DNA from 4 places in the Methylibium sp. Pch-M genome. Region 1 is predicted to be linked to each of the others. Evidence: predicted binding sites of a transcription regulator. Region 1 holds the regulator's gene; each other region holds the start of a gene.

The links. Region 1 encodes FNR, which switches genes on or off when oxygen is low (the NO sensors DNR and NnrR bind a similar motif). Its sites were predicted from a motif close to TTGATNNNNATCAA; they were not measured.
Region 2: C1M51_RS06120 (OmpW family protein) is a predicted target of FNR. The motif match lies at 2,953-2,966, and genes of this name have one in related genera.
Region 3: C1M51_RS07880 (fatty acid desaturase) is a predicted target of FNR. The motif match lies at 3,333-3,346, and genes of this name have one in related genera.
Region 4: C1M51_RS01470 (hemerythrin domain-containing protein) is a predicted target of FNR. The motif match lies at 5,831-5,844, and genes of this name have one in related genera.

What each region holds. Positions count from the first base shown of each region.
Region 1 is NZ_CP029606.1:3,318,066-3,325,346, forward strand. Features, by position in the region: gene C1M51_RS16005 (hypothetical protein) at 1-134, opposite strand, end outside; gene C1M51_RS16010 (hypothetical protein) at 486-689, shown strand; gene icd (NADP-dependent isocitrate dehydrogenase) at 894-2,147, opposite strand; gene C1M51_RS16020 (sulfite exporter TauE/SafE family protein) at 2,273-2,962, opposite strand; gene hemN (oxygen-independent coproporphyrinogen III oxidase) at 2,982-4,412, opposite strand; gene fnr (fumarate/nitrate reduction transcriptional regulator Fnr) at 4,589-5,320, shown strand; gene C1M51_RS16035 (hypothetical protein) at 5,351-5,605, opposite strand; gene C1M51_RS16040 (nitrogen fixation protein FixH) at 5,638-5,886, opposite strand; gene ccoG (cytochrome c oxidase accessory protein CcoG) at 5,911-7,281, opposite strand, start outside.
Region 2 is NZ_CP029606.1:1,295,567-1,302,847, forward strand. Features, by position in the region: gene ahcY (adenosylhomocysteinase) at 1-285, shown strand, start outside; gene C1M51_RS06105 (TlyA family RNA methyltransferase) at 404-1,186, shown strand; gene metF (methylenetetrahydrofolate reductase [NAD(P)H]) at 1,183-2,043, shown strand; gene C1M51_RS06115 (polyphosphate kinase 2 family protein) at 2,060-2,890, opposite strand; gene C1M51_RS06120 (OmpW family protein) at 3,090-3,680, shown strand; gene C1M51_RS06125 (5-formyltetrahydrofolate cyclo-ligase) at 3,686-4,297, opposite strand; gene C1M51_RS06130 (TfoX/Sxy family protein) at 4,399-4,797, shown strand; gene C1M51_RS06135 (DUF2917 domain-containing protein) at 4,820-5,101, opposite strand; gene C1M51_RS06140 (LysR family transcriptional regulator) at 5,209-6,174, shown strand; gene C1M51_RS06145 (lytic transglycosylase domain-containing protein) at 6,268-7,281, shown strand, end outside.
Region 3 is NZ_CP029606.1:1,641,080-1,648,360, forward strand. Features, by position in the region: gene fmdA (formamidase) at 1-1,173, shown strand, start outside; gene C1M51_RS07865 (zinc ribbon domain-containing protein) at 1,193-1,543, shown strand; gene C1M51_RS07870 (hypothetical protein) at 1,644-1,988, shown strand; gene C1M51_RS07875 (multidrug effflux MFS transporter) at 2,002-3,216, opposite strand; gene C1M51_RS07880 (fatty acid desaturase) at 3,416-4,510, shown strand; gene C1M51_RS07885 (Lrp/AsnC family transcriptional regulator) at 4,812-5,333, opposite strand; gene C1M51_RS07890 (1-aminocyclopropane-1-carboxylate deaminase) at 5,475-6,491, shown strand; gene C1M51_RS07895 (acetamidase/formamidase family protein) at 6,464-7,281, opposite strand, start outside.
Region 4 is NZ_CP029606.1:309,750-317,030, forward strand. Features, by position in the region: gene C1M51_RS01445 (DNA ligase) at 1-711, opposite strand, end outside; gene acnA (aconitate hydratase AcnA) at 910-3,639, shown strand; gene C1M51_RS01455 (arsenate reductase) at 3,681-4,037, opposite strand; gene C1M51_RS01460 (hypothetical protein) at 4,042-4,560, opposite strand; gene C1M51_RS01465 (YbaN family protein) at 4,627-5,046, opposite strand; gene C1M51_RS01470 (hemerythrin domain-containing protein) at 5,104-5,724, opposite strand; gene C1M51_RS01475 (PA2169 family four-helix-bundle protein) at 6,008-6,454, shown strand; gene C1M51_RS01480 (hypothetical protein) at 6,478-6,753, shown strand; gene C1M51_RS01485 (NAD(P)/FAD-dependent oxidoreductase) at 6,759-7,281, opposite strand, start outside.

The sequences.
Region 1 (7,281 bases):
AGTTCACGGGTCGAGTCCAGCCAGGTCGGATCGGAGGCCGCGGCATCGTCGAGTTCCAGATCGAGCGGCGCGGCCGACGGCTGCCGCGCCGCTTCCACAGCGGACTTGCGGGAACGGAACCTGAACCAGGCCATCGGAAGCTCCGCGCCCGGCTTCAGTTGAAGACGAGGTAGAGGACCACCAGCACGATCGTCGGCACGCCCAGTATCCAGCCCAGAAAGTACTTGCCCATGTCGGCACTCCTTGGTTCTCTGAAGGAGCCCCATGCTCGGACATCCGGACCGCGATGTCACAAGGACGCCGCCGCAAGCTCGCGTAGGACAAGCGCCCGGTGCTCGACGGTGGCGCCAGCGGAATCGCTCACGCCGACCGCATGGCCCGCGGAACGCCGGGATCCCCCTTCAATAGGTGGCGCGGCAACCCACAGGCTCGTCGCGTGCGCTTTGCACGCCCGTCGCTCCACCGACTGCGTTTCAATCGCTCACATGGGAACTCAAAACGCCAACGGATACCTCGAAGCGCCTCACGGCCGCGAAGACTACGTCGATCCCGCCGGATTCCGCGCGGTGGCCGATGAAGTCGATCGGCTGGAGCGTGCGATGGCGCCGTGGCCGATCTGGATCCGCTCGCTGGCCCAGATCGCGTTCCTGCTCGCGGCGTTCGTGCTTTTCGTTCGCGCACCGCGTTAGGCGCTCCTTTCACCGCAGGCGCATGCCTGCTGCCGGCCGCCTTGCTGCCGGGCCATGACAGGAACGCCGCCGCGTCCGCGTTACAGCGCGCGCCAATCCTGCATCGAGATCTTCGCGGGCCCGTAGGCCGCAAGATGAAAAAGCCCCAGGCAAATCAATGCACTGGGGCTGAGACAAGGCGACCGGCAACTGCCGGCAGGCCCATCACATGTTGTCGATCATCACCTGCCCGAAGCCCGAGCAGCTGACCTGCGTGGCGCCGTCCAGCAAGCGCGCGAAGTCGTAGGTGACCTTCTTCGACAGGATGGACTTTTCCATCGACGAGATGATGAGGTCGGCCGCCTCGGTCCAGCCCATGTGGCGCAGCATCATCTCGGCCGACAGGATCTCGGAGCCCGGGTTCACGTAGTCCTTGCCGGCGTACTTGGGCGCGGTGCCGTGGGTGGCCTCGAACATCGCGATCGAGTCCGACAGGTTGGCCCCCGGCGCAATGCCGATGCCGCCCACCTGCGCGGCCAGCGCGTCGGACACGTAGTCGCCGTTGAGGTTGAGCGTGGCGATCACAGAGTACTCGGCCGGGCGCAGCAAGATCTGCTGCAGGAAGGCGTCGGCGATCGAGTCCTTGACGGTGATCTCCTTGCCGGTCTTCGGGTTCTTGAACTTGCACCACGGGCCACCGTCGATCGGCTGCGCGCCGAACTCCTTCTGCGCCAAGCCATAGGCCCAGTCGCGGAAGCCGCCCTCGGTGAACTTCATGATGTTGCCCTTGTGCACGATGGTCACGCTGGGCTTGTCGTTGTCGATCGCGTACTGGATGGCCTTGCGCACCAGGCGTTCGGTGCCCTCGCGCGACACCGGCTTGATGCCGATGCCCGAGGTGGCAGGGAAGCGGATCTTCTTGACGCCGAATTCGTCCTGCAGGATCTTGATGAGCTTCTTGGCCTTCTCGCTCTCGGCCTCGAACTCGATGCCGGCGTAGATGTCCTCCGAGTTCTCGCGGAAGATCACCATGTTGGTCTTGTGCGGCTCCTTCACCGGGCTCGGCACCCCTTCGAAGTACTGGATCGGGCGCAGGCAGACGTAGAGGTCGAGTTCCTGGCGCAGCGCCACGTTGAGCGAGCGGATGCCGCCGCCCACGGGCGTGGTGAGCGGGCCCTTGATCGAAACCACGTACTCCTTCAGGACCTGCAGCGTCTCTTCCGGCAGCCAGACGTCGGGGCCGTAGACCTTGGTCGACTTCTCGCCGGCGTAGATCTCCATCCAGTGGATCTTGCGCTTGCCGCCGTAGCTTTTCTCGACCGCCGCGTCGACCACCTTGATCATCACCGGCGTGATGTCGAAGCCGGTGCCGTCGCCCTCGATGAAGGGGATGATCGGCTGATCGGGCACGTTGAGCGAGAAATCGGCATTGACGGTGATCTTTTGGCCGTCGGCAGGCACCTTGATGTGCTGGTACATGGACTTGCGTCTCCGCTGGGTAAGGGGTCGGAAGGAACAGAGGGGGTGGCTTCGATTCTAGGCGAGCCATCGTGCGGTGCAGCGAGCCGGCGGACGCCTGCCGCGAGCGCCATCGATCCGCTGCGTCAGACCGCCTTGCACCACGGCCCGGACGGGCCGGTCAGCTGCAGCCAGATCGCCCATCCGCCAGCCGTCACCAGCAGGGCACCGGCCCACCTCGCCGCGCCGGCGCCCTGCCCCAGTCGACCGAGCACGCCGCGGCCGAACAGCAAGGCCAGCGCGCCGCCCAGCGCGAAGGCGAGCATGACCGCCGCGCCCGCCAGCGGCCCGTCGGCCAGCGCCGCAACGACCAGCGCCGAATAGAGCAGGCCGCAAGGCCAGGCCGCCCACAGCAGACCGGCGGAGCCGGCCCAGGCCCAGCCGCGCCGCCGCCCCATGGCGGGGAGCGGCCCGAGCATGGGTACGGCTACGCCGGGTGCGGAGCCGGTGCCCAGCACGATGCGGGGCATGCGCCCGGCCACCAGCAGCCACAGGCCGAACACCACCACGGCCACCTGCAGCAGGGTCCACAACGGCCGCAACCAGGTGGTGGCCTGGGCCAGTTCGGCCATCCATCCGGCCCCGGTGGCCACCAGCGCCCCCGCCAGGCCATAGGACAGCAGGCGCCCCAGATGCAGGGCGGCGGCGGCCCGCGCAGGCCGTGCGCTGCCGCAGGACCGCTCGATCGCCGCGCAGGGCGCGGCGCACATCGCGGCACAGTGCGGACTCCCCGCGATGCCGATCGCCAGCCCGGCCGCCACCAGCGAGAGGCTCATGCAGCGACCGTCCCTTGCGTCAGATCAGCCGCGAATAGCGTTCGCGATCGCGGTCGGCCTGCAGGTGACGATCGAACACCATCGCCACCGCGCGCACGAAGTACCAGCCCAGCGGGGTGAGCTGGATCGCGTCGTCGTCGATCTCGATCAGCCCCTGCCCGGCCAGCGGCTGCAGCCGGCGCAGTTCGGCCTCGAAGTAGCGCCGGAAATCGAGCAGGTGGGCCAGTTCGATGGATTCGAACACCACCCGCCCCTGGCACATCAGCGCCATGATCACCGAGCGGCGCACCACATCGTCGCGCGTCAGCACCAGGCCGCGCACCACCGGCAGTTCCCCGGAGCGCAGGGCGTCCTGGTACTCCGGCAGCGTCTTCGCGTTCTGGCTGTAGGTCGCGCCGATCCGGCCGATGGCCGAGACGCCCAGGCCGATCAGGTCGCAGTCGGGCTGGGTGCTGTAGCCCTGGAAATTGCGGTGCAGCCGGCCCTGCCGCTTGGCCGCGGCCAGCGCGTCACCCGGCAGGGCGAAGTGGTCCATGCCGATGTAGTCGTAGCCGTGCGCCAGGAAGGCGGCGATCGCGTTCGACAGCATCGTCACGCGCTGGGCGGTGCCCGGCAGGTCTGCCGCATGGATGCGCCGTTGCGGCTTGAAGCGCTGCGGCAGATGCGCATAGCTGTAGAGCGCCACACGGTCCGGCCGCAGCCGCGCCACCTGCTCCACCGTCCGGGCCAGCGAGGCCGGGGTCTGCTTGGGCAAGCCGTGGATCAGGTCGACATTGATCGAATCGAAGCCCAATGCGCGCGCGCTGGCGATCAGCGCCTCGACCTGCTCGGGCGGCTGCACGCGGTGCACCGCGTGCTGCACTTCGGGGTCGAAGTCCTGCACGCCGAAGCTCAGGCGGTTGAAACCCAGCGCCTTCAGGTGCGAAAGCCGCGAGGCACTGACGGTGCGCGGGTCGACCTCGATCGAGCATTCGGCCTGCGGCTGCAGGTCGAAGGCACCGCGCAGCAGAGCCATCAGCTGCGACAGCTCCGCATCGTCCAGGAAGGTCGGCGTACCGCCGCCGAGGTGCAGCTGACTGACGCGCTGGCGGCTGCCGATCACGTCCTGGTGCAATGCCACCTCGCGGCCCAGCCACTCCAGGTACTCGGTGCCGCGCCGGTGCTGCCGCGTGATCACCTTGTTGCAGGCGCAGTAGTAGCAGACCGACTCGCAGAATGGGATATGAACGTAGATCGACAGCGGTGTGCCACCGCCCACGGCGCCCGCCGCCGGGGCGCCGCTGCGGCGCTGGCCCAGGGCCTGCCGGTACTGAGCAGGGCCGAAGGCCTCCACGAAGCGGTCGGCGGTCGGGTAGGAGGTGTAGCGCGGCCCACCGGCGTCCAGACGACTCAGGAGTTCCTCGCTCGGCGCAGCCGGTTCCAGCATGTCGGTCAGGGTCGGAGGGGGCATGTCCGGACTGTGCCGAGGGCCTCTCACCGGGCTCTTGATCTGGGTCAAGGCCGGTCGCCGGTGGCCTCCGACAATCCACGCACAGCTTGAGGTCGATCATGCAACTTGCCCCTCACGACACCGCCGCCGACTCGCATGCGCCATCGCGGGCGGCGCACAAGATCATAATGAAGCGCATGGAACGTGAACCGATCCGCATCGAGGCCCTCAAGGTCGCATGCTCCAGTTGCAACCTGCGCGAGCTCTGCCTGCCGGTGGGCCTGTCGGACGATGACCTTGACCACCTCGACCAGCTGGTCGGCAGCCGCCGCCCTGTGAAGCGCGGCGACACGCTATTCCACGCCGGGGATCGCTTCGAGTCGCTCTATGCGGTGCGCACCGGCTTCTTCAAGACCTGCGTGTCCGCCGACGATGGCCGCGACCAGGTGACCGGTTTCCAGATGGCCGGCGAGTTGCTGGGCCTGGACGGCATCAGCACCGACCGCCATGCCTGCGACGCGGTGGCGCTGGAGGACTCGCAGGTCTGCCAGATCCCCTACTCGCAGCTCGAGAAGCTGTCGCGCGAATCCACGCCGCTGCAGCACCAGTTCCACAAGATCATGAGCCGCGAGATCGTGCGCGACCACGGCGTGATGCTGCTGCTCGGCAGCATGCGGGCCGAAGAACGGCTGGCCGCCTTCCTCCTCAACCTGACGCAGCGGCTGCAGGCGCGCGGCTTCTCGGCCTCGTCGCTGGTGCTGCGCATGACGCGCGAGGAGATCGGCAGCTACCTCGGCCTCAAGCTCGAGACCGTGAGCCGCACCTTCTCGAAGTTCCAGGACGAAGGCCTGCTCGAGGTGAAGCAGCGCGACATCCGCGTACTCGACGAATCCGGGCTGCGCCGGCTCGTCAACGGCCCGGCCTGCTGAAGGCTCGCCGCCGGCCTCGCCCGGCGCGACTCAGGGCCAGCGGCGAGGCTCGGTATTGGCCGGCTCCGGCGTCGCCAGCAGCAGCGTCAGCATCGACGCCAGCGCGCACACGATCCAGAACGCGAAGAAGGCCAGCGTGTAGACGCCGGCCGGCGACACCGTCTCCAGTGCGCGACCGACCCAGCCGCTCAGGTCCGCAGGGTCGGCGGCGCTGAACACCAGGGTCTCCAGCACCCCGGCCATCAGGAAGGACGGCCAGGCGATCCACAGCGTGCGTTGTCTCATCGTCGCGAGTTCCGGGTCGATGCGCGGTACGTTCAGCGCTCGGGACGCGGCGTGGCCGCATGGTTGCGCGCCTGCACCGCCGGCGTGTCGCTGCCCAGCGGTTCGCTGCCACGGCTGAGCACCGGATCGCTGCCGCGCACGGCGATCACGGCGGTGACGATGCCAGCCACCACCACCGCCAGCGGGCCGCCCAGCACCAGCCACAGCATGGGCTCGCGCCACCAGGGCAGCGGCCGCTCCGGCATGGGCGTCGGGCGGGTTGCGTTCTCGTTCGGGATCATGGGCTGCTCCGGAGGGGGCCGCACTCAGCGCGGCACGACGAAAGTGGACTTCTCGGACACGCTGGCCGCCGGCTGCACGCCATCGGCCTCGCGGATGATCTCGAAGCGCAGCGGGTGGGCGCCCGGGCCGAGCGCCGCGGCGCTCTGCGGCGGCACCTGTACCGCGACCGGCACCCAGCGCGACTCGGCCGGGGCCAGCCGCACCTCGTCACGCACCTGCGCCTGTGCACCGGCGATGTCGCTCACCACCACCCGGTAGCGCTGCGCCGACTCGGTGGCGTTCATGATCTGCAACCGGTAGACGTTCTCGATGCGCCCTTCGTCGACCAGCCGTGCCAGCGTACCGCGGTCGCGCACCACGTCGACGCGCATCGGGCTGCGCAGCACGAGGCTGGTGACGAAGCCGACCGAGATCAGCAGCAGGATCACGCCGTAGACCAGCACCCGCGGACGGAGCACGCGCCGCCAGTCCAGCGTGCTCCGTCCGGCGGCCAGGCCGTTCTGCGTGGCATAGCGGATCAGGCCGCGCGGATACGCCATCTTGTCCATCACACCGTTGCAGACGTCGATGCAGGCGGCACAGCCGATGCACTCGTACTGCAACCCCTCGCGGATGTCGATGCCGGTCGGGCAGACCTGCACGCACAGCGTGCAGTCGATGCAGTCGCCCTTGCCCTGGGCGGCCAGCGCGTCGTGCGCCAGGCTGCGCGGGCGCGAGCCGCGCGGTTCTCCGCGCCCGCCGTCGTAGCTGATGATCAAGGTGTCGTGGTCGAACATCGCGCTCTGGAAGCGCGCGTACGGGCACATGTACTTGCACACCTGCTCGCGCATGAAGCCGGCGTTGCCATAGGTCGCGAAGCCGTAGAACAGCACCCAGAACGCTTCCCAGGGGCCGGGCCCGGCCGAGCCCGGACCGGCCAGGCCGATCAGTGCGAGCACCTCGCCGCCCAGTTCGCGGATCGGCGTGAAGTAGCCGACGAAGGTGAAGCCGGTCCACAGGCCGATCGCCAGCCACACCGCGTGCTTGGCCGACCGGCGGGCCAGCTTCGCGGCGCCCCAGGGCGCGGCATCGAGCTTCAGGCGCGCCTGGCGGTCGCCCTCGATATGGTGCTCGACCCACATGAAGATCTCTGTGTAGACCGTCTGCGGGCAGGCGTAGCCGCACCACAGGCGGCCGGCCACCGCGGTGAACAGGAACAGCCCGTAGGCCGACAGGATGAGCAGGCCCGTCAGGTAGATGAAGTCCTGCGGGTAGAGCACCAGGTCGAAGATGTAGAAGCGCCGTGCGCCCAGGTCGAACAGCACCGCCGGGCGGCCATTCCAGGGCAGCCAGGGCAGCCCGTAGAACACCAGCTGCGTGAGCCACACCAGCGCCCAGCGCCACGCAGCGAACCA
Region 2 (7,281 bases), 1.9 Mb from region 1:
GCCAAGGGCCGCCTCGTCAACCTGGGCTGCGCCACCGGCCACCCGAGCTTCGTGATGAGTTCGTCGTTCGCCAACCAGACCATCGCGCAGATCGAACTGTTCACCAAGAGCGCGAGCTACCAGGCCGGCAAGGTCTACGTGCTGCCCAAACACCTGGACGAGAAGGTCGCGCGCCTGCACCTGAAGAAGGTCGGCGCGATGCTGACCGAGCTGACCGACGAGCAGGCCGCGTACATCGGCGTCAGCAAGTCCGGTCCGTACAAGGCCGACACCTATAGGTATTGACACCCACCCCCGTTGGTATTGACGCCCACCCCCGTTGCGGCTGCGCCGCTCCCCCTCGAGGGGGCGACGCTGGCGGGCCGGCGGAGCCGGGTCCGCGGCGTCTACTCGGTTCATCCACATGCCACGTGTTGATCAGCTTCTCGTTCAGCGCGGGCTGGCGCCGACGCGCTCGGCCGCGCAGCGCTTGATCGACCGTGGCGCGGTCGAGCGGCGCGCGGCGGCCGACTGGGTGCGGCTGCGCAAGTCGGGCGAGGACCTGCCGGACGGCACCGAGCTGCGCATCACCGACGACGCCGAGCTGCGTTGGGTGTCGCGCGCCGGGCTCAAGCTCGACGGCGCGCTGGCGCAGTGCGGACTCGCGGTGGACGGCGTGACGGCGCTCGACGTCGGCCAGAGCACCGGCGGCTTCACCGAGGTGCTGCTGGCGCATGGCGCGGCCCACGTGGTGGGCGTGGACGTGGGGCGCGGCCAGTTGCATCCCTCTTTGCGCGGGCAGGCGCAGGTCACCGTCCTCGAAGGCATCAACGCCCGCGGCCTGACGCGCGAGGTGCTGGGCGCAGCCATGCCGGCCGGCGGCTTCGGCCTGGTCGTCGCCGACCTGAGCTTCATCCCGCTGACCACCGTGCTGCCGGCACTGGTGCCGCTGCTCGCGGCCGACGGCCGGCTGCTCGCGCTGGTCAAGCCGCAGTTCGAGCTGCAGCCCAAGGACATCGGCAAGGGCGGCCTGGTGAAGAGCGCCGCCTCCTACGCCGAGGTGCAGCGCAAGCTGCGGGCCACCTGCGGCGAACTGGGCCTGGACGTGACGGCGTGGCTGGACAGCGTGGTCGCCGGCGGCGACGGGAACCGCGAATTTTTCATCTGTGCCGTGCCTGCGGGCCGGCGGCTGGAGTCAGACACATGAGCGACACACCTTCCCTGAAGCTGCCGGTGCCGGTGAGCTTCGAGTTCTTCCCGCCCAACACCGAGGCCGGCAGCGAGAAGCTGAAGACCGTGGTGCGCGAGCTGGGCAGCGCGGCCCCCGAGTTCTTCAGCGTGACCTACGGTGCCGGCGGCTCGACGCGGGACCGCACGCTGTCGACGGTGCGCGACATTGCCGCGCTGGGTTTCGAGGCGGCGCCGCACCTGTCGTGCGTCGGCTCGACGCGCGCCGGCATCGCCGAGATCCTGGGCACCTACCGCGCGCAGAACATCCGCCGCCTGGTCGCGCTGCGCGGCGACCTGCCGAGCGGCACCGCGACGGCCGGCGAGTTCCGCTACGCGAACGAGCTGATCGCCTTCGTGCGCGAGACCCAGGGCACCGACCTGCGCATCGAGGTGGCCGCCTACCCCGAGTACCACCCGCAGCAGCGCTATGCGCGGCGCGACCTGCAGCACTTCGCCAACAAGATGAAGGCCGGCGCCGACGCGGCGATCACGCAGTTCTTCTACAACCCCGACGCCTACTTCCATTTCCTCGACGAGGTGCGCGCGCTGGGTGTCGACGCGCCGATCGTGCCGGGCATCATGCCGTTCCACAACTACGCGCGCATCGCGCAGTTCGCGATGCGCGACGGCATCGAGATCCCGCGCTGGGTGGCCTTGAAGATGGAAGGCTACATGGACGACGCCGCGTCGATCCGCGCCTTCGGTATCGAGGTGGTGTCGCGGCTGTGCGAGCGGCTGATCGCCGGCGGCGCACCGGCCATCCACTTCTACACGCTCAACCAGTCGGCGCTGACGCTGGAGGTCTGCCGCCGGCTCGCGTCGGCGCGCGGCTGAAACGCGCGCGGCGCGCTCAGACCACGCGCACCGCCGCCGGGTCGAAGTCGGGCTTCGGCGGCTTGAGCTTCATGCCGGCCAGCGCCTGCGCGACCAGCGTCGCGATCATCAGGTTGCGGTTGCTCTTGCTGTCGGCCGGCACCACGTGCCAGGGCGCGCAGGCGGTCGAGGTGGCCGCCAGCGCGGTCTCGTAGGCGGCCAGGTAGGCCTTCCACTTCGCGCGCGTCTCGAGGTCGCCGACCTGGAATTTCCAGCGCTTGGCGGGGTCGTCCAGACGCGCCTGCAGCCGTTCGCGCTGCTCGTCCTTCGAGATGTGCAGGAAGCACTTGACGATGGTCGTTCCGCTGTCGTGCAGCAGGCGCTCGAAGGCGTTGATGTGGGCCAGCCGGCGCTGGCGCTCGGCGGCGTCGATCCAGCCTTCGACGAAGGGCACCAGCACGTCCTCGTAGTGGCTGCGGTTGAACACCACCACCTCGCCGGCGCGCGGCACCACGGCGTGCACGCGCCACAGGAAGTCGTGCGCGCGCTCCACCTCGGTGGGCGCCTTGAAGGCCGCCACCCGCACGCCGAGCGGGCTGCACTGGCGGAACACCGAGCGCGCGGTGCCGTCCTTGCCCGAGGTGTCCATGCCCTGCAGCACCAGCAGCAGCTTGGGCGGCCGGCCGGCGCTGCCGTTGGCGTAGAGCAGGTCCTGCAGGCGGTCGATCTCGATCGCCAGTTCGGCGAGCCGCGCATCGTCGGCCTCGCGGCTGCTGCTGGCGGCCGGCCGCGCGCCGGGGTCGATGTCCTTGAGTCGCAGCTTGCGGCCGACGCGGTAGGTCTTCAGGTAGGCGGTCGAGCGGGCCATCGCGACTCCTGGGAAGGCGGTGCGGCGACTGTAGCGCCGTGTGCACACCGCGACGCGCCGGGTTGATCTGCCTCAGAAAGCCGCGGCGGCTCCAACGCTGCGCGACCGCGCGCTTGAGCCAACGCAAGCCACGGCGTCCCGCCACGCACTGCAATGCACGGGCGGGAAGCTCCCCGTGCATTCCGGAGTGAAGCTCATCATGAAGAAGAAGATCCTCGCCGCCCTCGCCCTCGCCGCCCTCGGTGGCGCCGCGACCGCCGCGCCGACCGGCGGCGACTGGCTGGTGCGCGTGCGCGCGCTGCACCTCGACCCGGCCAACAAGGACAGCACCGGCGTCGGCCTGGCCATCGACAGCAAGACCTTCCCCGAACTCGACATCAGCTACTTCTTCACGCCGAACTGGGCCGCCGAACTGGTGCTGACCTATCCGCAGAAGCAGGACGTGAGTGCCTCCGGCACGCGCATCGGCAGCCTCAAGCACCTGCCGCCGACGCTGTCGCTGCAGTACCACTTCCTGCCCGGCGCGGCGGTCCAGCCCTACCTCGGCGCGGGCATCAACTACACGCGCTTCTCGTCGGTCGACCTGCCGGCGCCGTTCAGCATCGAGAAGAACAGCGTGGGGCTGTCCGTGGGCGCCGGCTTCGACGTGCCGCTCGGCGAGCGGCTCGTGCTGAACGTCGATGTGAAGAAGGTGCAGATCCGCACCGACGTGTCGGCCGCTGGCGTGAAGGCAGGCACCTTCAAGGTCGACCCGGTGCTGTTCGGCGTCGGGCTCGGCTGGCGCTTCTGACTCGATCAGTCCTCGCGCGACCAGGCGACGCCGTCCTCGGTGAGCATGGCGTCGAGCGGGATGTCGTGCGGCTCGCCCTCGAGCCAGTCGATGTAGCCGTGCCGGTAGCCGATGCCCACCGTGAACGGCCGCGGCTCCAGTGCCGCCAGCGTGCGGTCGTAGAAGCCGCCGCCGTAGCCGAGCCGCAGGCCCTTCGGGCCGAAGCCGACGCAGGGCACCAGCAACAGCGTCGGCATCACGAGGTCGGTGCCCTTGGGTTTGGGGATGTCGTAGGCATCCTCCTCCATCGGGCAGCCGGGGTACCACTGGTGGAAGCGCAGCTGCTTGGTCTGGCGGTTCATCACCGGCAGGCCGATGCGGCGCGGCGGCCCCTCGCCGGTGCCATGCCCGGCGCCCTCGGTCCAGCGGTGCAGCGACGGCAGGGGATCGAACTCGCCCTTGATGGCCCAGTAGGCGCCGACCGTCACGTCCTCCCGCTGCGTGAGCCACACCCGCAACACCCCCTGCAGCTGCTCGGCGCGCTCCAGGCGATCGGCCAGGCTCTGCCGCTCGGCCTGCAGCATGCGACGCAGTTGCGCCTTGTCCGGCCGGCTCATCGGGTCGTAGGGCAGGGTCATGGGCGGGTCCGTGGCGGGCTGGCGTGGCGTGTCATCGAGGCAGTCCGGATTTTGCCCCGCAGGATGGCCTGCGCCCCAAGGTCGCTGCCTACACTGTGGCAATGGCCCCACCCCGCGACGAATTTGCTGCGCACTGCGTCGAGTTGCTGTCCTCCATGGGCCCGGCGCATGCGAAGCGCATGTTCGGCGGCCACGGCCTCTACCTCGACGGGCTGATGATCGGCCTGATCGCCGCCGACCAGCTCTACCTCAAGACCGACGCGCAGACGCTGCCGCAGTGGCGAGACGCCGGCGGCCGGGCCTTCGTCTACGAAAGTTCGCGCGACGGCGTGGTGCGGACCGCCACCATGAGCTACTGGACGCCGCCCGACGAGGCGACCGAGTCACCCGATGCGCTGCGACCCTGGGCCCGGCTGGCGCTGGAGGCGGCGTTGCGCGCCCAGGCGGCGCGGGTCCGCAAGCCCGCCGCCGCGCCACGCCGCCGCAAGCCGGCCCGGTAGGCGGGCGCCGTCGCCGGAGGCCTCAGGCCGCCGGCTCTTCCAGCACCTCGAAACTGGCCACCGACCACCCCTCGGCCAGCACCTCGGTGCCGGCCGGCAGGCGCAGGCTCTGGCCGGCCGCGAGCCACCAGTCTTCCGGGATCTGCCCACCGAGGCGGCCCTCGGCGGTCACCCAGAGCCGGCCTTCGCGCAGCCGCAGCCAGCGGGTGTTGCGGGCGGCCTGCAGGCGCAGCGTCTGGCCGCGGACCAGCCGCCAGACGGGGTCGGTCCGGCCCATCGATTCTTGCGATTGCTGCATGCTCATGTCGTGCTCCCTCGGACCCTGTATTGGTGGATCCATGCGTCATATCATCGTGAAGAATCGACCCACGATCCAATGAGATCGCGGCCCCTCATTGATGACATTAACGCATGAATACCTCACGCCAGCGCCCCCTCGCCGTCGGTCCGATCCGCGCCTTCGAGGCGGTGGCGCGCCACCTCAGCTTCCGGGCCGCGGCCGAGGAACTGCACCTCACGCAGCCGGCCATCAGCCGCCAGATCCAGTCGCTCGAGGACGAGGTCGGCAGCTCGCTGTTCACCCGCGGCACGCGCAGCGTCGCCCTCACCGGCGACGGTGTCGCGCTGCTCGCCGCCGTGACGCCGGCGCTGGAGCGGCTCGATGCCGGCGTGCGCCAGATCCGCAGCGCGCGCGGCCGGCGCGGCGTGAACCTCAACACCTTCCCGTCGTTCGCCTCGCTGTGGCTGCTGCCGCGCATCGAGGCCTACCAGCGCGACCACCCCGACCTCGACATCCGCATCGACGCCAACGACCGGCTGGCCGACCTGGACGACCCCGAGGTCGAGATCGTGATCCGCTACTGCAGCGCGCAGCGTGCCCCGGCCGGCGCCGTGCGGCTGTTCGGCGAGACGCTGACGCCGGTGGCGAGCCCGCGGCTGCTGGAGCAGGCCGCGAGCGGCGCCGCGCCGCCGCTGCGCACACCGGCCGACCTGGCGCTGCACACGCTGCTGGAGGAAGACAGCCTGCAGGCGAGCACCCAGTTCGTCAGCTGGCGGCACTGGCTGGCGGTGCAGGCCCTGCCTGCGCTGGAGCCGCGACGCTGGATCTACCTGAACTTCACCTACCAGCAGGTGCAGGCTGCGCTGGCCGGCCAGGGCATCGCGCTGGCCCGGCTGGCGCTGGTCGACGAGTCGCTGGCGCGCGGCGAACTGGTGGAACCCTTCGGGCCGGCCTTCCGCACCCGCAGCCCCTACAGCTACTGGCTGATCATCGCCGGCAGCAAGCGGGATCGCGCGGAGGTCCAGCGCTTCGCGAGCTGGGTGCAGGCGCAGGGCGCGTCGACGCGCCAGGCCATCGGCGAGACCGAGCTCGATTGACCCTGCACTCGGCAGCATGTCGGATGCACGCGTTCGGTGACTGCGTAAAATTCGAGTGGAACCGAAGCCCATCGTGACGGCTCCCTCCGTGGCATGACCCTGCAGACTTCGACACCCCTCCGCTGCCACATCCTGCTCCGCGCGGTCGCCCTCGCCGCGATCACCGGGGCCCTGGCCTTGCCCTCCGCGCCGGTCGCCGCACAGACCGCCAACGACACGGTTCTCGAAGCCCGCGAGGCACTGCGCAAGCGCGACAAGCCGCGCCTGGCGGCCACGCGTGCGGCGGCGCTGGCCGCGAACCACCCGCTCGCGATGTGGCCCGACTACTGGGAGCTCGGCAACCGCCTCGCCGACGCGCAACAGGACGAGATGAATGCCTTCTATGCGCGCTGGCCCGGCACCTACCTCGAGGACCGGCTGCGCAACGACTGGCTGCTCGAGCTGGGCCGCCGTCGCGACTGGGGCAACTTCCGCGCGGAATACCCGCGCTTCAAGCTCGACGACGATCGCGAGGTGCGCTGCTACGCGCTGCTGACGCGGCACCTCGATGGCCAGGACGTGACGGACGACGCCCGCGCCGCCTGGTTCGCGCAACGCGATGCCGACGACGGCTGCGCGCTGCTGGCCAGCACGCTGTTCGATGCCAAGCGGATCGGCCGCGACGACGTCTGGCGCAAGACGCGGCTGGCGGTCGAGGCCAACCGCCCCCGCATGGCCCGCCAGGCCGCCGCGCTGCTGGGCGACGACACGGCCAATGCGGTCGGCGAACTGAGCGACAACCCGCAGCGCTACCTGACGCGCAAGGCCGCGACGCAGGGCCGCGGTGCCAGCGAGCTGACCGCGCTGGCGCTGATCCGCAGCGCCGCGAACGACCCCGACGTGGCGGCCACCGCGATGAACGATCGCTGGTCGGCGCGGCTGCCGGCCGACCTGTCCGCGTGGGTCTGGGCCAGCATCGGCAAGCAGGCGGCGCTCAAGCTCAGCAACAGCGCCTCCGACCACTTCCAGCGTGCCGAGCTGACGCGCACCGGCAACGTCGACGTGGCGCTGCCCGACGACACGCTGGCGTGGAAGCTGCGCGCCGCGCTGCGCGCCAACAACGGCGCG
Region 3 (7,281 bases), 1.7 Mb from region 1:
ATCCACAACCGCTGGCATCCGGACATCCCGATGGCCTGCTGGGTCAAGCCGGGCGACGACTTCATCCTCGAGACCTTCGACTGGACCGGTGGCTTCATCAAGAACAACGACAGCGCCGACGACGTGCGCGACATCGACCTGACCACGGTGCACTACCTGTCGGGCCCGGTGGGCGTGAAGGGCGCCGAGCCCGGCGACCTGCTGGTGGTGGACCTGCTCGACATCGGCGCCAAGCCCGACAGCCTGTGGGGCTTCAACGGCTTCTTCAGCAAGAAGAACGGCGGCGGCTTCCTCACCGACCACTTCCCGCAGGCGCAGAAGTCGATCTGGGACTTCCACGGCATGTTCACCAGTTCGCGCCACGTGCCCGGCGTGCAGTTCGCCGGCCTGATCCACCCCGGGCTGATCGGCTGCCTGCCGGACAGGAAGATGCTCGACCTGTGGAACGAGCGCGAGACCGCCTTCATCGCGACCGACCCCGACCGCGTGCCCGCGCTGGCCTGCCCGCCGTTCGCCGGCACCGCCCACATGGGCAAGATGACCGGCGAGGCCAAGGCCAAGGCCGCCGCCGAGGGGGCGCGCACCGTGCCGCCGCGCGAGCACGGCGGCAACTGCGACATCAAGGACCTGTCGCGCGGCTCCAAGATCTACTTCCCGGTCTACGTGGACGGCGCCGGCCTCAGCGTGGGCGACCTGCACTTCAGCCAGGGCGACGGCGAGATCACCTTCTGCGGCGCGATCGAGATGGCCGGCTGGGTGCACATGAAGGTGAACCTGATCAAGGGCGGCATGGCCAAGTACGGCATCAAGAACCCGATCTTCAAGCCCAGCCCGATCACGCCGCACTACAACGACTACATCATCTTCGAGGGCATCTCGGTCGACGAGCACGGCCAGCAGCACTACCTCGACGTGCACGTGGCCTACCGCCAGGCCTGCCTGAACGCCATCGAGTACCTGAAGAAGTTCGGCTACTCCGGCGCGCAGGCGCACTCCATCCTCGGCACGGCGCCGGTGCAGGGGCACATCAGCGGCGTGGTCGACATCCCGAACGCCTGCGCCACGCTGTGGCTGCCGACGCAGATCTTCGACTTCGACATCAACCCGAGCGCCGCCGGGCCGGTGAAGTACCTCGACGGCTCGATCGACATGCCGCTGTCGCCCGACCTCTGAGTCCCCCGAGGCCACCGCCATGCCCACCTACGACTACGCCTGCCCTGCGTGCGGCGGCTTCGACGCCTTCCGCACGCTGTCCGCCCGCAACGAGCCGGCCGCCTGCCCCGACTGCCAGCGCGAGTCGCCGCGCGTCTTCGTCAGCGCGCCACGGCTGGCACTGATGGCCGGCAGCACCCGCAGCGCGATCGAGGTCAACGAGCGCGCGCGACATGAACCGAAGAGCTCGCGCGACTACCAGCGCCTGCGGCACCCGTCGGGCTGCGGCTGCTGCTCCTCCGGCGCGTCCACGCGGCGCGGCGCCACGGTGACCGCGGCCAACGGCGCCAAGGCCTTCCCGAGCAAGCGGCCCTGGATGATCAGCCACTGACGGACACACCCTGCGACAGGCAGCGCGACCGGTTCGCGCAGAATCGCGACTGACCGGCGCCCCGCGGGATGCCGGCGCACCGTCCGCGAGGAGCGAGCCCATGCGCAAGACCCCCGTCATCGCCATTGCCCTGATCGCCTGCGCGGCCGCCGTGGCCGCAGAGGCACCGTCCAAGGTGAAGCAGGCCGCCAGCGCGACCGGCGAGGCCGTGTCGAACGCCGCGGTCAAGACCGGCGAAGCCATCGAGCGCGGCGCGAGGAAGACCGGCGCCGCGATCGAGCGCGGCGCGCACAAGGCCGGCGAAGCCATCGAGACCGGCGCCGAGGCCACCGGCCGCGCGGTCCGCAAGGGGGTGCGCAAGACCGGCGAGGTGATCGAGAGCGGCGGGCAGAAGCTCAAGTCGGTCGGCAGCTCGGGCGCGTCCTCGTCCTCGCCGGCCGACTGAGCGTCGCGACGGCTCAGCTGCAGGGCCGCGTCGCCGCCGACGCGGCCGACCGGCGCCCGCCCAGCGTCAACCAGGTCAGCAGCAGCGCGCACAGCGCTGCGGCCGCCATGCCGGCCACCATCGGCCGCGCGCTGCCGTCGGCGAAGCCGCTCATCAGCGCGATCACCCCTGCACCGAGCACCAGCTGGAGCGTGCCCATCAGCGCCGACGCGGCACCGGCGATCTCGCCGTGGTCGTCGAGCGCCATCACCGAGGTGGTGGGCACGACCAGGCCGAGGAAACCGTAGCCGACGAGCATGACGACGATCATCACGTCGAGCCGGTCGATGCCGGCCAGGTTGAACGCCAGCAGCGCACCCAGCGACAGCGCGAAGCCCAGCACCGCCACCCGCACGATGCTCGCGAGGCCGAAGCGCGCCGTCAGCCGGCCGGCGAACTGCGACACGCCGATGAACGAGGCCGCGTTCACGCTGAAGGCCAGGCTGTACTCGCGCGGCGTCAGCCCGTAGTGACCGATGAACACGAAGGACGAGTTGGCCAGGAAGATGAAGAAGCTCGCCATGCCGAAGGCACCGATCGCCGTGAGCCCCAGGAAATGCCGATCACGCAGCAGCAGCGCGAAGGCGCGCAGCGTGCTCGCCACATCGCTCTGCGTGCGCTGCGCGGCGGGCCGCGTCTCCTCCAGCGTCAGCGCCACCAGCAGCAGGCCCACCACGCCGATGCCGGTGACCGCCCAGAAGATCGCGCGCCAGCCGGCGGCGTCGATCACGAAGCTGCCGATCAGCGGCGCGAGGATGGGCGACACGCTGAACACCAGCAGCAGCAGCGACATCAGCCGCGTGGCCTCCACGCCGGTGTGCAGGTCGCGCACGATGGCGCGCGGCACCACGATCGGCGCACCGCCACCCAGGCCCTGCAGGAAGCGGAAGGCGATCAACCATCCGATGTCGGGCGCGAGCGCGCAGCCCACGCTGCCGACGATGAACAGCCCGATGCCGACGTACAGCGGCGGCTTGCGGCCGAACATGTCGGACGCCGGACCGTAGACCAGCTGGCTGATCGCGAACGACACGAAGAAGGCCATCAGGCTCATCTGCACCGCGTGCACGTCAGCCTGCAGTGCGCTGCCGATGGCCGGCAGCGCGGGCAGGTACATGTCGATCGCGAACGGACCGATCGAGGACAGCAGGCCCAGCACCAGGGCCCTGCGCAGGAAAGTCGAATTCATCGGGGAAGGAAGACGGGACGCGGGCAGCCGCCAGCGCCGCTGGCCGCCGATCATCCCCGAATCGCGCACGCCGCGTGCGTGCACGGGCAACGAGCGCACACGCCCGGCGCGCCCGCTTGACCGCCGTCAAGGACAGCCCCCGCCCGCGGCCCTAGCCTTCGGCGTTCCGATCCGCCTGCGTTCGCGCCACCCGCCTCCGATGCCTGCTGCCTGTCCCGACCTCGCGCCCCCGTCCGCCGCCCCGAGCGCCATCCCCCACCGCAAGCTGATCCGCGCCTGGCTGGCGCCGCTGGCCTCGCGCAGCACGGCCTACGCGCTCGCGCTGACGCTCGTCGACCTGCTGCTGCTGGGCGCCGCGCTGACCGCCACCGTCGCGTTCGAGACGCTGCCGATGAAGCTGCTGGCAGGCATGGCGGCCGGCTTCGTCATCGGCCGGCTGTTCATCCTCGGCCACGACGCCTGCCACCAGAGCCTCACGCCGCACCGCCGACTCAACCGCTGGCTCGGCCGCCTGGTGTTCCTGCCCTCGCTCACGCCCTACAGCCTGTGGGAGGTGGGGCACAACGTGGTGCACCACGGCTACACCAACCTGAAGGGCTTCGACTTCGTGTGGGAACCACGCACGCTCGAGGCCTACCGCGCACTGCCGCGCTGGCGGCGCGGGCTCGAGCGCCTGTACCGCAGCGGCTGGGCCCCCTGGCTCTACTACCTGGTGGAGATCTGGTGGAGCCGGCTGCTGTTCCCGAACCGGCGCACCATGCCGACGCGGCGCGCGGCGTTCTTCTGGGACGGCGTGCTGGTGGTCGCGGGCGCGGCGGCATGGATCGCCGGCCTGGTGGCGGCCGCGGCGGCCACCGGTCAGTCGGCCGCGTTGCTGGTGCTGACGGGCTTCGTGCTGCCCTTCGTGTTCTGGAACGGCATGATCGGCTTCGTGGTCTACGTGCACCACACGCACACCGGCGTGGCGTGGTACGAGGACAAGCGGCGCTGGGCGGACGCGCAGCCCTTCGTGTCCACCACGGTCCACCTGACCTTCCGCTCCTTCATGGGCAGCGCGCTGCACCACATCATGGAGCACACCGCGCACCACGTGGACATGAGCGTGCCGCTGTACCGTCTAAAGCGGGCGCAGCGGCTGTTGGAGGAGCGGCTCGCGGGGCACATCGTCGTGCAGCCGTTCTCGTGGCGCTGGTACGCCGACACCGCGCGGCGCTGCAAGCTCTACGACTTCGAGGCCGGCTGCTGGACCGACTTCTCGGGCCGCCGGACCAGTGCGCCGTTGGCTGCGGGGTAAAGCGTTTCCTTTGCGCATCGTCGATGTGCGGGGCGGCCAAAGCCATCGGGTGGCCGACTGCGCTCATGTCCCCCGGCCAGGCTGCGCCTGGCCTCCTCCTCTACTTCGCTCCGTCGGCCACCCGACGTCCTTGGCAGACACAACGGTGAGTTGCGACGGTCGAACACCAATGACGGTGGTGGATCAGGCCGGTGGGGCGCTTTGCGGAGCGAAGTAGAGGAGGAGACGACGGCCGAAGGTCGGCGGCGGGGGACATGAGCGCAGCAGAGTGCCCCATCGGTCTGATCTCGCGCCTGCCGCCTCAAACCGGAAACTGCGTCGTCGACAGCACCTGCTTGAGCACCATGAACGAGCGGATCTGCCGCACGCCCGGCAGGTGCAGCAGTTGCTCGGCATGCAGGCGGTTGAAGCTGTCGTTGTCGCGCGTGCGCACCAGCATGAAGTAGTCGAACTCGCCGGTCACCACGTGGCACTCCATGCAGCCCGACACGCGGGCAGCGGCCTTCTCGAAATCGGCGAAGGAATCGGGCGTGGAACGGTCCAGCACCACGCCGATCATCACCAGCATGCCGGCGTCCAGCGCGGCCGGGTTCAGCAGCGCGACGATGCCCTTGATCAGCCCCGCCTGCTTGAGCCGCTCGACGCGGCGCAGGCAGGCCGGCGCGCTGAGGTTCACCTTCGCGGCCAGCGCCACGTTCGACACCGAGGCGTCGCGCTGCAGCGCACGCAGGATGGCCTTGTCGGTACGGTCGAGCGGCACCGGGGGTGGCGCCGGCGTCCCGGCAGCCGGCGCGGTGCGACGACGAACTTTTGTTGCGCACATGGTGTTTCTCAAACAATCAAAGGCGATTCATCTCGAGTTTCATCTTTCGATGGTGCGCAAGATCGATCTTCTTTGCAACCCTGATTTCCGGCGGCTTTCCTAAGATGACGGCACCGTCTTCGCCCTCGCAGGAACCCCGCCATGAACCTCCAGCGCTTCCCCCGCCATCCGCTCACCTTCGGCCCCACGCCCATCCAGCCGCTCAAGCGCCTGAGCGCCCACCTCGGCGGGCAGGTCGAGCTCTACGCGAAGCGCGAGGACTGCAACAGCGGCCTCGCCTTCGGCGGCAACAAGACCCGCAAGCTCGAGTACCTGATCCCCGAGGCCCTGGCCCAGGGCTGCGACACGCTGGTGTCGATCGGCGGCATCCAGTCCAACCAGACGCGCCAGGTCGCCGCGGTGGCGGCCCACCTCGGCATGAAGTGCGTGCTGGTGCAGGAGAACTGGGTCAACTACGCCGACGCGGTCTACGACCGCGTCGGCAACATCGAGATGTCGCGCATCCTCGGCGCCGACGTGCGGCTCGACGCCGCCGGCTTCGACATCGGCATCCGCCCGAGCTGGGAGCAGGCGATGGCCGACGTGCGGGCCGCCGGCGGCAAGCCCTTCCCCATCCCGGCCGGCTGCTCCGAGCACCGGCTCGGCGGCCTGGGCTTCGTCGGCTTCGCCGAGGAAGTGCGCGCGCAGGAGGCCGAGCTCGGCTTCAAGTTCGACTACATCGTGGTCTGCTCGGTGACCGGCAGCACCCAGGCCGGCATGGTGGTGGGCTTCGCGGCCGACGGCCGGGCCGAGCGCGTGATCGGCATCGACGCCTCGGCCAAGCCGGAGCAGACCCATGCGCAGATCCTGCGCATCGCGCAGAACACCGCCGAGCTGGTGGGCCTGGGCCGCGAGATCACCGCGCAGGACGTGGTGCTCGACACCCGCTACGGCGGCCCCGAGTACGGCCTGCCGAGCGAGGCCACGCTCGACGCCATCCGCCTGTGCGCGCGCCAGGAAGGCATGCTCACCGACCCGGTGTACGAGGGCAAGTCGATGCAGGGCATGATCGACAAGGTGAGGCGCGGCGAATTCCCCGCCGGCTCGAAGGTGCTGTACGCCCACCTCGGCGGCGTGCCGGCGCTCAACGCCTACAGCTTCCTGTTCCGCAACGGCTGAGCCGGCAGCGTTGATGAGGCGGACGCCGCGCCCGCCCCGTCGCCCTCCGCCTCCGGCGGAAAGATCGCCTTGCGGATCACCGCGTGCACGCCCCAGTTGCCGTCGGCGACCTGGGTCACGCCGAAGTCCACCGCCACCGACAACAGCGACAGCGCCTCGTCCTCGTCCAGGCCGTGGGCCTGCATCAGGTAGCGGCGCGCCTTGCGGAAGGCGTCGCGCATCGCCAGGTCCAGCGAGGACTTCTGGTAGACCTGGGTCTGCGCCTGCGGCCCCAGCTCGGCCAGGTGGTTGGCGAAGCTGAAGCCCTGCACCACCCACGCATCCTCGGCGTCGAGGAAGGGGTGGTTCAGGTCGGCGAGGAAACCGTCGGCGATCTGCGCGCGCTTGTGCAGCACGAGCTGGAAGCTGCCGGTCAGCGAACACTCGATCGCGGTGCCGCAGACCTCGCCATCGCCCTGCGAGGCATGCGGGTCGCCCACCGAGAACAGCGCGCCCTCCACCGACACCGGCAGGAACAGCCGCGCGCCCTTGCCGGCGCGCCAGTTGTCGAGGTTGCCGCCGAAGTAGCCCGGCGGCACCGAGTCGATCAGCCCGCTCTCCTTCGGCGCCACCGCCAGCAGGCCGAAATGCGGACGGATCGGCACGCGCGCCTTCGCCAGCACGCCGTGGCGCCTGTCGACGCTGGCAGGGTCGACCGGTACGCCGGGGTAGTCGATGGTCTCGTGGCGCACACCATCGGGGTCGGTCTGCGGCGTCCAGCGGAAGCTGTAGACGGCCTTCGCATACGGCT
Region 4 (7,281 bases), 930 kb from region 1:
GCGCAAGGCGCCCAACTGCCCGACAAAGCGACCCTTCCCCGCCACGTGCCCGACGACGACCGCCTCGCCGTCCTGCAGCGGCTTGAGCTTCAGCAGCACCTCGCTGCGGCCGGTGACGTAGGGGGCGTCGGCCCGGTGCAGCATCAGCCCTTCGCCGCCCTGCACCACCACGCTGGCCAGCCGGGCCTGCAAGGCTGCGGGATCGGGCAGCTCCCACTGCGCCACTGCCATCAGCGGCCCGGGCCCTGCATGCCCGACCAGCCGCTCGATCCGCGCCGCCCTCTCGGCGAACGGGCCGGGGGCGCCCGGCAGCTCGAACACGCCGTACCGTACCTGCCGCCATCCCGCATCGTCGGGCTGACGGTCCCGAACGATCGCCGTCAGCGCCTCGAAACGGCCACGGCCGAGCCACAGTTCACCGTCCAGCGCCACGGGCGGCAAGCCGGCGGTGAACCAGGCCGGCGCCGGGACCAGGCCGCCGCCGCGGAACCGCAGCACGCGGCCGTCCCATTGCGCCCGGATGCCGTCGAGCTTCTCGCTCACCCGGTAGCCGACCGGCGACTGGCCGGCCGCGGCCTCGCGCGCCAGCAGCATCGCCGGCGCGGCCACGCCGGGCGGCGGCTCCGCTGCGGCGCCGGCAGCCCGGACGCCGAGCGCCGCAGCCAGAGCCAGCGCCCGCCCCACCACATCACGCCTCGACATCCCCTGCATGGCCGGCTCCTTCCGCTCGATGGCCCGCGGCGATTGTTCGGCGGCACGGCCGCCGCGGGCTCCTCCCCACTGGAGCGGATGACGGGGGAGCGCACCGGCCCTCGCAAGGGTGCGTCGACCAAGGTGCCGCGATGTCATGTGGTGTCGGCATGCAAACCGCATAATCGTTTTCAACCCCACCCCACAACGAGGTCGACCATGCCCGCCACGAGCCCGCACGCCTTCCCGAAGACCCTGAAGAGCTTCAAGACCGCCTCCGGCAAGGAGGGCCGGTTCTACTCGCTGCCCGAGCTGGCGAAGACCTTCCCGAACGTGGCGCGCCTGCCAGTGTCGGTGCGCATCGTGCTGGAGAGCGTGCTGCGCAACTGCGACGGCAAGAAGGTCACGAAGGAGCACGTGGAGCAGCTCGCGAACTGGCAGCCGACTGCCGAGCGCAGCGACGAGATTCCCTTCGTCGTCGCCCGCGTGGTGCTGCAGGACTTCACCGGCGTGCCGCTGCTGGCCGACCTGGCCGCGATGCGCAACGTGGCGGCGAAGATGGGCAAGAACCCCAAGGCGATCGAGCCGCTGGTGCCGGTGGATCTGGTGGTCGACCACTCGGTGATGATCGACCACTTCGGCTCGGCCAAGGCGCTGGACCTGAACATGAAGCTGGAGTTCAGCCGCAACCAGGAGCGCTACCAGTTCATGAAGTGGGGCATGGACGCCTTCGACACCTTCGGCGTCGTGCCGCCCGGCTTCGGCATCGTGCACCAGGTGAACCTCGAGTACCTGGCGCGCGGCGTGCACAAGACCCAGGGCGGCATCTACTACCCGGACACGCTGGTCGGCACCGACAGCCACACGACGATGATCAACGGCATCGGCGTGGTCGGCTGGGGCGTGGGCGGCATCGAGGCCGAGGCCGGCATGCTGGGCCAGCCGGTCTACTTCCTGACGCCCGACGTGGTGGGCTTCGAGCTCACCGGCCAACTGCGCGAGGGCGTGACGGCCACCGACCTGGTGCTGACCGTCACCGAGATCCTGCGCAAGGCCAAGGTGGTGGGCAAGTTCGTCGAGTTCTTCGGCGAAGGCACCCGCACCCTCGCCCTGCCCGACCGCGCCACGATCGGCAACATGGCGCCCGAGTACGGCGCCACGATGGGCTTCTTCCCGGTCGACGAGAAGACCATCGACTACTTCCAGGGCACCGGCCGCAGCAAGGCCGAGATCGAGGCCTTCGAGGCCTACTTCAAGGCGCAGAAGCTGTTCGGCGTGCCCAAGTCCGGCGACATCGACTACAGCGCGGTCGTGAAGCTCGACCTGGGCACGGTGGCACCCTCGCTGTCGGGGCCGAAGCGCCCGCAGGACCGCATCGAGCTCGGCCACGTGAAGTCGCAGTTCGGCGCGCTGTTCAGCAAGCCGCCGGCGGAGAACGGCTTCAACCAGCCGGCCGAGAAGCTGGGCCAGGCCTTCACCACCAGCGACGGCCTGGAAATCCGGAACGGCGACGTGCTGATCGCCGCCATCACCTCCTGCACCAACACCAGCAACCCAGGCGTGCTACTGGCCGCCGGGCTGCTGGCGAAGAAGGCGGTGGAGGCCGGGCTGAAGGTGAAGAAGCACGTGAAGACCTCGCTCGCGCCGGGCTCGCGCATCGTCACCGAGTACCTGGAGAAGGCGGGCCTGCTGCCCTACCTGGAGAAGCTCGGCTTCTTCGTCGCCGGCTACGGCTGCACCACCTGCATCGGCAATGCCGGCGACCTGACGCCCGAGATCAACGAGGCGATCACGAAGAACGACCTGGTGTGCGCTGCCGTGCTGTCGGGCAACCGCAACTTCGAGGCCCGCATCCACCCGAACCTGAAGGCCAACTTCCTGGCCAGTCCGCCGCTGGTGGTGGCCTACGCGATCGCCGGCACCGTGAGCAGGGATCTGATGACGGAGCCGGTGGGCACCGGCAAGGGCGGCAAGCCGGTGTACCTGGGCGACATCTGGCCCACCAGCGACGAGATCTACAAGCTGATGAAGTTCGCGATGGACGGCAAGGCGTTCAAGAAGAACTACGACAAGGTCAAGAGCGATCCCGGCAAGCTGTGGGAACAGATCAAGGGCGTGAAGGGCAACGTCTACACCTGGCCCAAGAGCACCTACATCGCCGAGCCGCCGTTCTTCCAGGACTTCACCATGGAGCCGGCCGTGGCGGACGCCGGCGTGAGGGGCGCACGCATCATGGGCCTGTTCGGCGACTCGATCACCACCGACCACATCTCGCCGGCCGGCTCCTTCAAGGACACCACGCCGGCCGGCAAGTACCTGCTCGAGCGCGGCGTGCTGAAGGCCGACTTCAACAGCTACGGCTCGCGCCGCGGCAATCACGAGGTGATGATGCGCGGCACCTTCGCCAACGTGCGCATCAAGAACCTGATGCTGCCACCCAAGGACGACGGCGCGCGCGAGGAAGGCGGCTACACCCTCTTCCAGCTCGACGGCGCGGACAAGGGCCGCAAGCTCGCGATCTACGACGCCGCCATGCAGTACATCGCCGCCGGCGTCCCCACGGTGATCTTCGGCGGCGAGGAGTACGGCACCGGCTCGTCGCGCGACTGGGCCGCCAAGGGTACGCAGCTGCTGGGCATCAAGGCCGTGGTGGCGAAGAGCTTCGAGCGCATCCACCGCAGCAACCTGGTCGGCATGGGCGTGCTGCCGCTGCAGTTCAAGGGCAGCGACTCATGGAGCACGCTGGGGCTGATCGGCGACGAGGTGGTGGACGTGGTGGTCGATGCCGACATGAAGCCGCAATCGGACGCCACGCTGGTCATCACCACGCCGACCGGCGAGAAGAAAACCGTGATCGTCACGCTGCGCATCGACACGCCGATCGAGGTGGACTACTACAAGCACGGCGGCATCCTGCCCTTCGTGCTGAGGCAGTTGCTCGCCGCGTGACCGCCGCTTTGTGAGGATGCGGCACGACGGTCGTCGCGTCCTCAGTGGGGCAGCCGTGCGCTGAACACCGCTTCGTCGAAGCCGACGGTCAGGCCACCCGGCCACTCCACCACGGGCCGCTTCACCAGCGACGGATGCTCCCGCAGCGCCCGCTGGGCGCTCGCCGCGTCGACGACGGACTCCCGCACCGCAGGATCGAGTTGGCGCCAGGTCGTGCCCTTGCGGTTGACCAGCGTCTCCCAGCCGACGGCAGCCACCCAGCCGGCGAGCGAGTCGGGGGGCACGCCCTGTTTCTTGAAGTCGTGGAACGTGTAGCCGACGTCGCGGGCCTCCAGCCAGGCGCGGGCCCGCTTCACGGTGTCGCAGTTCGGGATGCCGTACAGGGTGATCGTGGGCATGGAATCAGCGACCGTCGAAGAGATCGTCGCACTGCGGATCGACGTTGTTGCCCAGTTCAGCCACCTTGTCGGAGGTGTCGAGGCTGACCTGGAACCACACGCAGAACGGCGTGTCGTAGCGGTAGGACCAGAGCTGGTGCTGCTGACGTGACAGGAAGCGCACATTCGACGGATGGCCGATGCGCCGCAGCACTTCCTCGCGGCTCATGCCGATCTGCAGTGCATAGAAATTCTTCTCGGTCAGCACCTGCTCCCAGCGCTGCAGCCGCTGGTCGGCATCGAAGTCGAGCATGTAAGTGTGCTTGCCCATCGGTCCTCGGGCGAACTCCAGCCGCTCACCGGACGGGGCGAGAGCATAGCGCCCGGTCGGCGACCCCATGCGCTCGATGACTTGCGCCTGCGGTGTACCGACGGGCAGGCCCGAAGGGCTGTAACCGGCACAGGCTGACAGCGCGAGCACGCCGATCCACAGCGGCATGCGGCGCACGGCGGTCGATGCGGCAGCGAGGGTCGACGGGCTCATGCGCAAATTCTGCCCGCGAGCGAAATCCGACCCCGTCGCGCGGAGATGGCGATGGAGCGACGTCGCTCAATCGCGACCCGGCAGCCGCTGCGTCGCGCCCGCCGTCGGCAGGCGCCACATCCACAGCGCGACGGCGGTGCAGCACAGTGCGGGCGCCCATCGCCAGGGCGAAGACAGCCACCACCACGACCAGACACAGCCCAGCGTCATCATCACCGTGGCCAGTCGCTTCGCCGCCAGCGGGATCGCGCGATGCGAACGCCACGCCTGAATCATCGGTCCGAAGCGTCGATGCCCGAGCAGCCAACGTTCGCAGCGTTCGCTCCCGCGCGCGAAGCAGAAGGCCGCCAGCAGCACGAAGGGCGTCGTAGGCAACAGGGGCAGCACGGTGCCGACCAGGCCCGTCAGCAAGGCCAGCCCCCCCGCCAGCGACCACAGTGCGCGAATCCAGCGCGGCGTTGGGGGAACTGAGGCCTCGTCCTGCATGGACGCAGTATCGGTCCGCCGGAGACCGATCGGCCGCCCGGGCCGGTCTCGAGCGCTCTAGACGGACCTCGCCGTCGCCCGGCCGGCCAATGCCTCCAGCGCGGAGCCCAGACCCAGCAGGGTCGGTTGCGCTTCGGTGATGCGCCTGAAGACATCGGCATACACCGTATCGCCCTCGCCGCCGGCGAGCGGGTCGCGGTTCAGCAGGAAGGCCGCGTCGAGCTCGCTCCAGTCCTGATCACCGAGCACGCGCTCGGCCATCGGCAGCACCATCGCCTCCTCCGTGCGCATGTGGTTCAGGTAGAAGTGCATGTAGGCTGTCATCGACCGCTCGAAACGCCCGCGTCGCTCCTCGCCCTGGGGCGTCTCGGCCATCACCTCGAAAGCCAGCAGTTCGTGTTCGAGCCTGCGGATGAACTGCTCGCCCTGGGCATGGTCCTGATCGAGCCGGTTCAGCACAGCGGTGCGCTCTGCGCTGCGCGACCGCAGCATCGGGAACAGCAACCGGCTTTCCTTGGCATGGTGCAGGCGCTCGGGAAACTCGTCGACGTAGAAGAGCATGGCGCGCAGCATCCCGAAGTCCGGCAGCGTTCCGCGCCGGCGATGCTCGCCCAGCATCAGGTGGATGGCGCGCAGCATCGCAGACAGCGCCCGATGCTCCTGGCGAATGATGGTCAAGCTGGCGTGCACGGGGACTGATGCAGTGTAAGAAAGCGTACGGCCACGGCAAGAAGCCCCCGCCGCGCGTCGGTCGCTAGCGTCGATCCAGACTGCTCAGAGGGCCTTGCGCCAGATCAAGGGGGCGTTCATTCGCAGCGAAGGAGACACGGTGTAGGCGCGTTCGTACAGCACGCGGCGCGATCGCCCTACTGCCTTTGGACTGCAGGCCACCCATCATCGAGTGACCACGGCCCCATCCACCCTGGGTGGTCCCACTTGCCCAACTTCGAGGAGTCATCCCATGAGCGACAAGCAAGTCATCCACATCCTGAACGAACTGATCGAAACGTCGAAGGACGGCCAGTACGGATTCGCGAAATGCGCCGAGCGGGCCGAGTCCGTCTCCCTCAAGCAAACGCTGCAGGCCCGTGCCGCGGAATGCGAAAGCGCCGCGGTGGAGTTGCAGGCCCTGGTCTTGCAGCACGGGGGAAGCCCCGAGGATCATGGCAGCGTCGCCGGCGCCCTTCATCGGGGATGGGTTTCGGTGAAGGATGCATTGACCGGCAGCAGCGATCACGCCTTGCTGGAGGAGTGCGAACGCGGCGAGGACGCGGCGCTGGCCCGTTATCGCAAGGCGCTGAAGCAGCCACTGCCGATCGACGTGCAGCAGACCCTCGGCCGGCAGTTGCTTGGGGTGCAGGCCAACCACGACCAGATCAAGGCGCTGCGCGACAGCGTGACGTCCTGAGTCCTGCAACCGACGCTTCGCACATGTCGGACACCGGCTACGACTCCTTCAACAACCGCGTCGAACTGGCTTCGGCGCGGATTGCAGGCTGCTTCTCTTGCCTGGCCATCTTCGAGCCGGCCGACGTGGTGAGCTGGACGCACGGCGAATCCACCGCCATGTGTCCGCTCTGCGGCGCAGACACGGTCCTGCCCCACGTCGGCAGCCTCGCGACGTTGCGGGCCGTGCATGCCGGGCTGCTGGACAACTGCGACGAGACGATCCCGGCCGTGCTGACGCTGACGCCCGAGACCGACTAGCAGACTCAGCGCATCTCGAAACCCGGGTAGCCACCGGCGGCCAGTTCTTCGCAGCGCTGGCGGTATTTCCCGACCCCACCGATGTACGACAGCATGCGGCGCTGCTTGCCCTTGACATTGGTTCCCATGTACCAGGAATCGGTCTTGACCAGCAGCGTCGCGTTGGAGGTCTCGTCGTGGTGAGCCACCCATTCGTCTTCCAGCGACCGGCTGGGCTCGATGACGGTCAGACCTTTGCGGCGAAGCGCCACCAGGCACTCGGTGATCCAGTCGACCTGCTGCTGCAGGCAGGTGGTCATGTTGCAGAAGGCCGCCGACGGCGCCAGCGGCGCCCCGGTCGTAAAGAGGTTGGGATAGCCGTGCACCTGCAGGCCCATCGTCGTGCGGATCTCGCGGCCCCAGTCTTCCTTGAGCGAGCGCCCACCGCGACCGCGGATGTCGATGCGCGTCAGTGCACCCGTTCCCGCATCGAAACCCGTCGCCAGGATCAGGATGTCGAGTTCGTGGAGCTTGCCGTCCGCGGTTCGC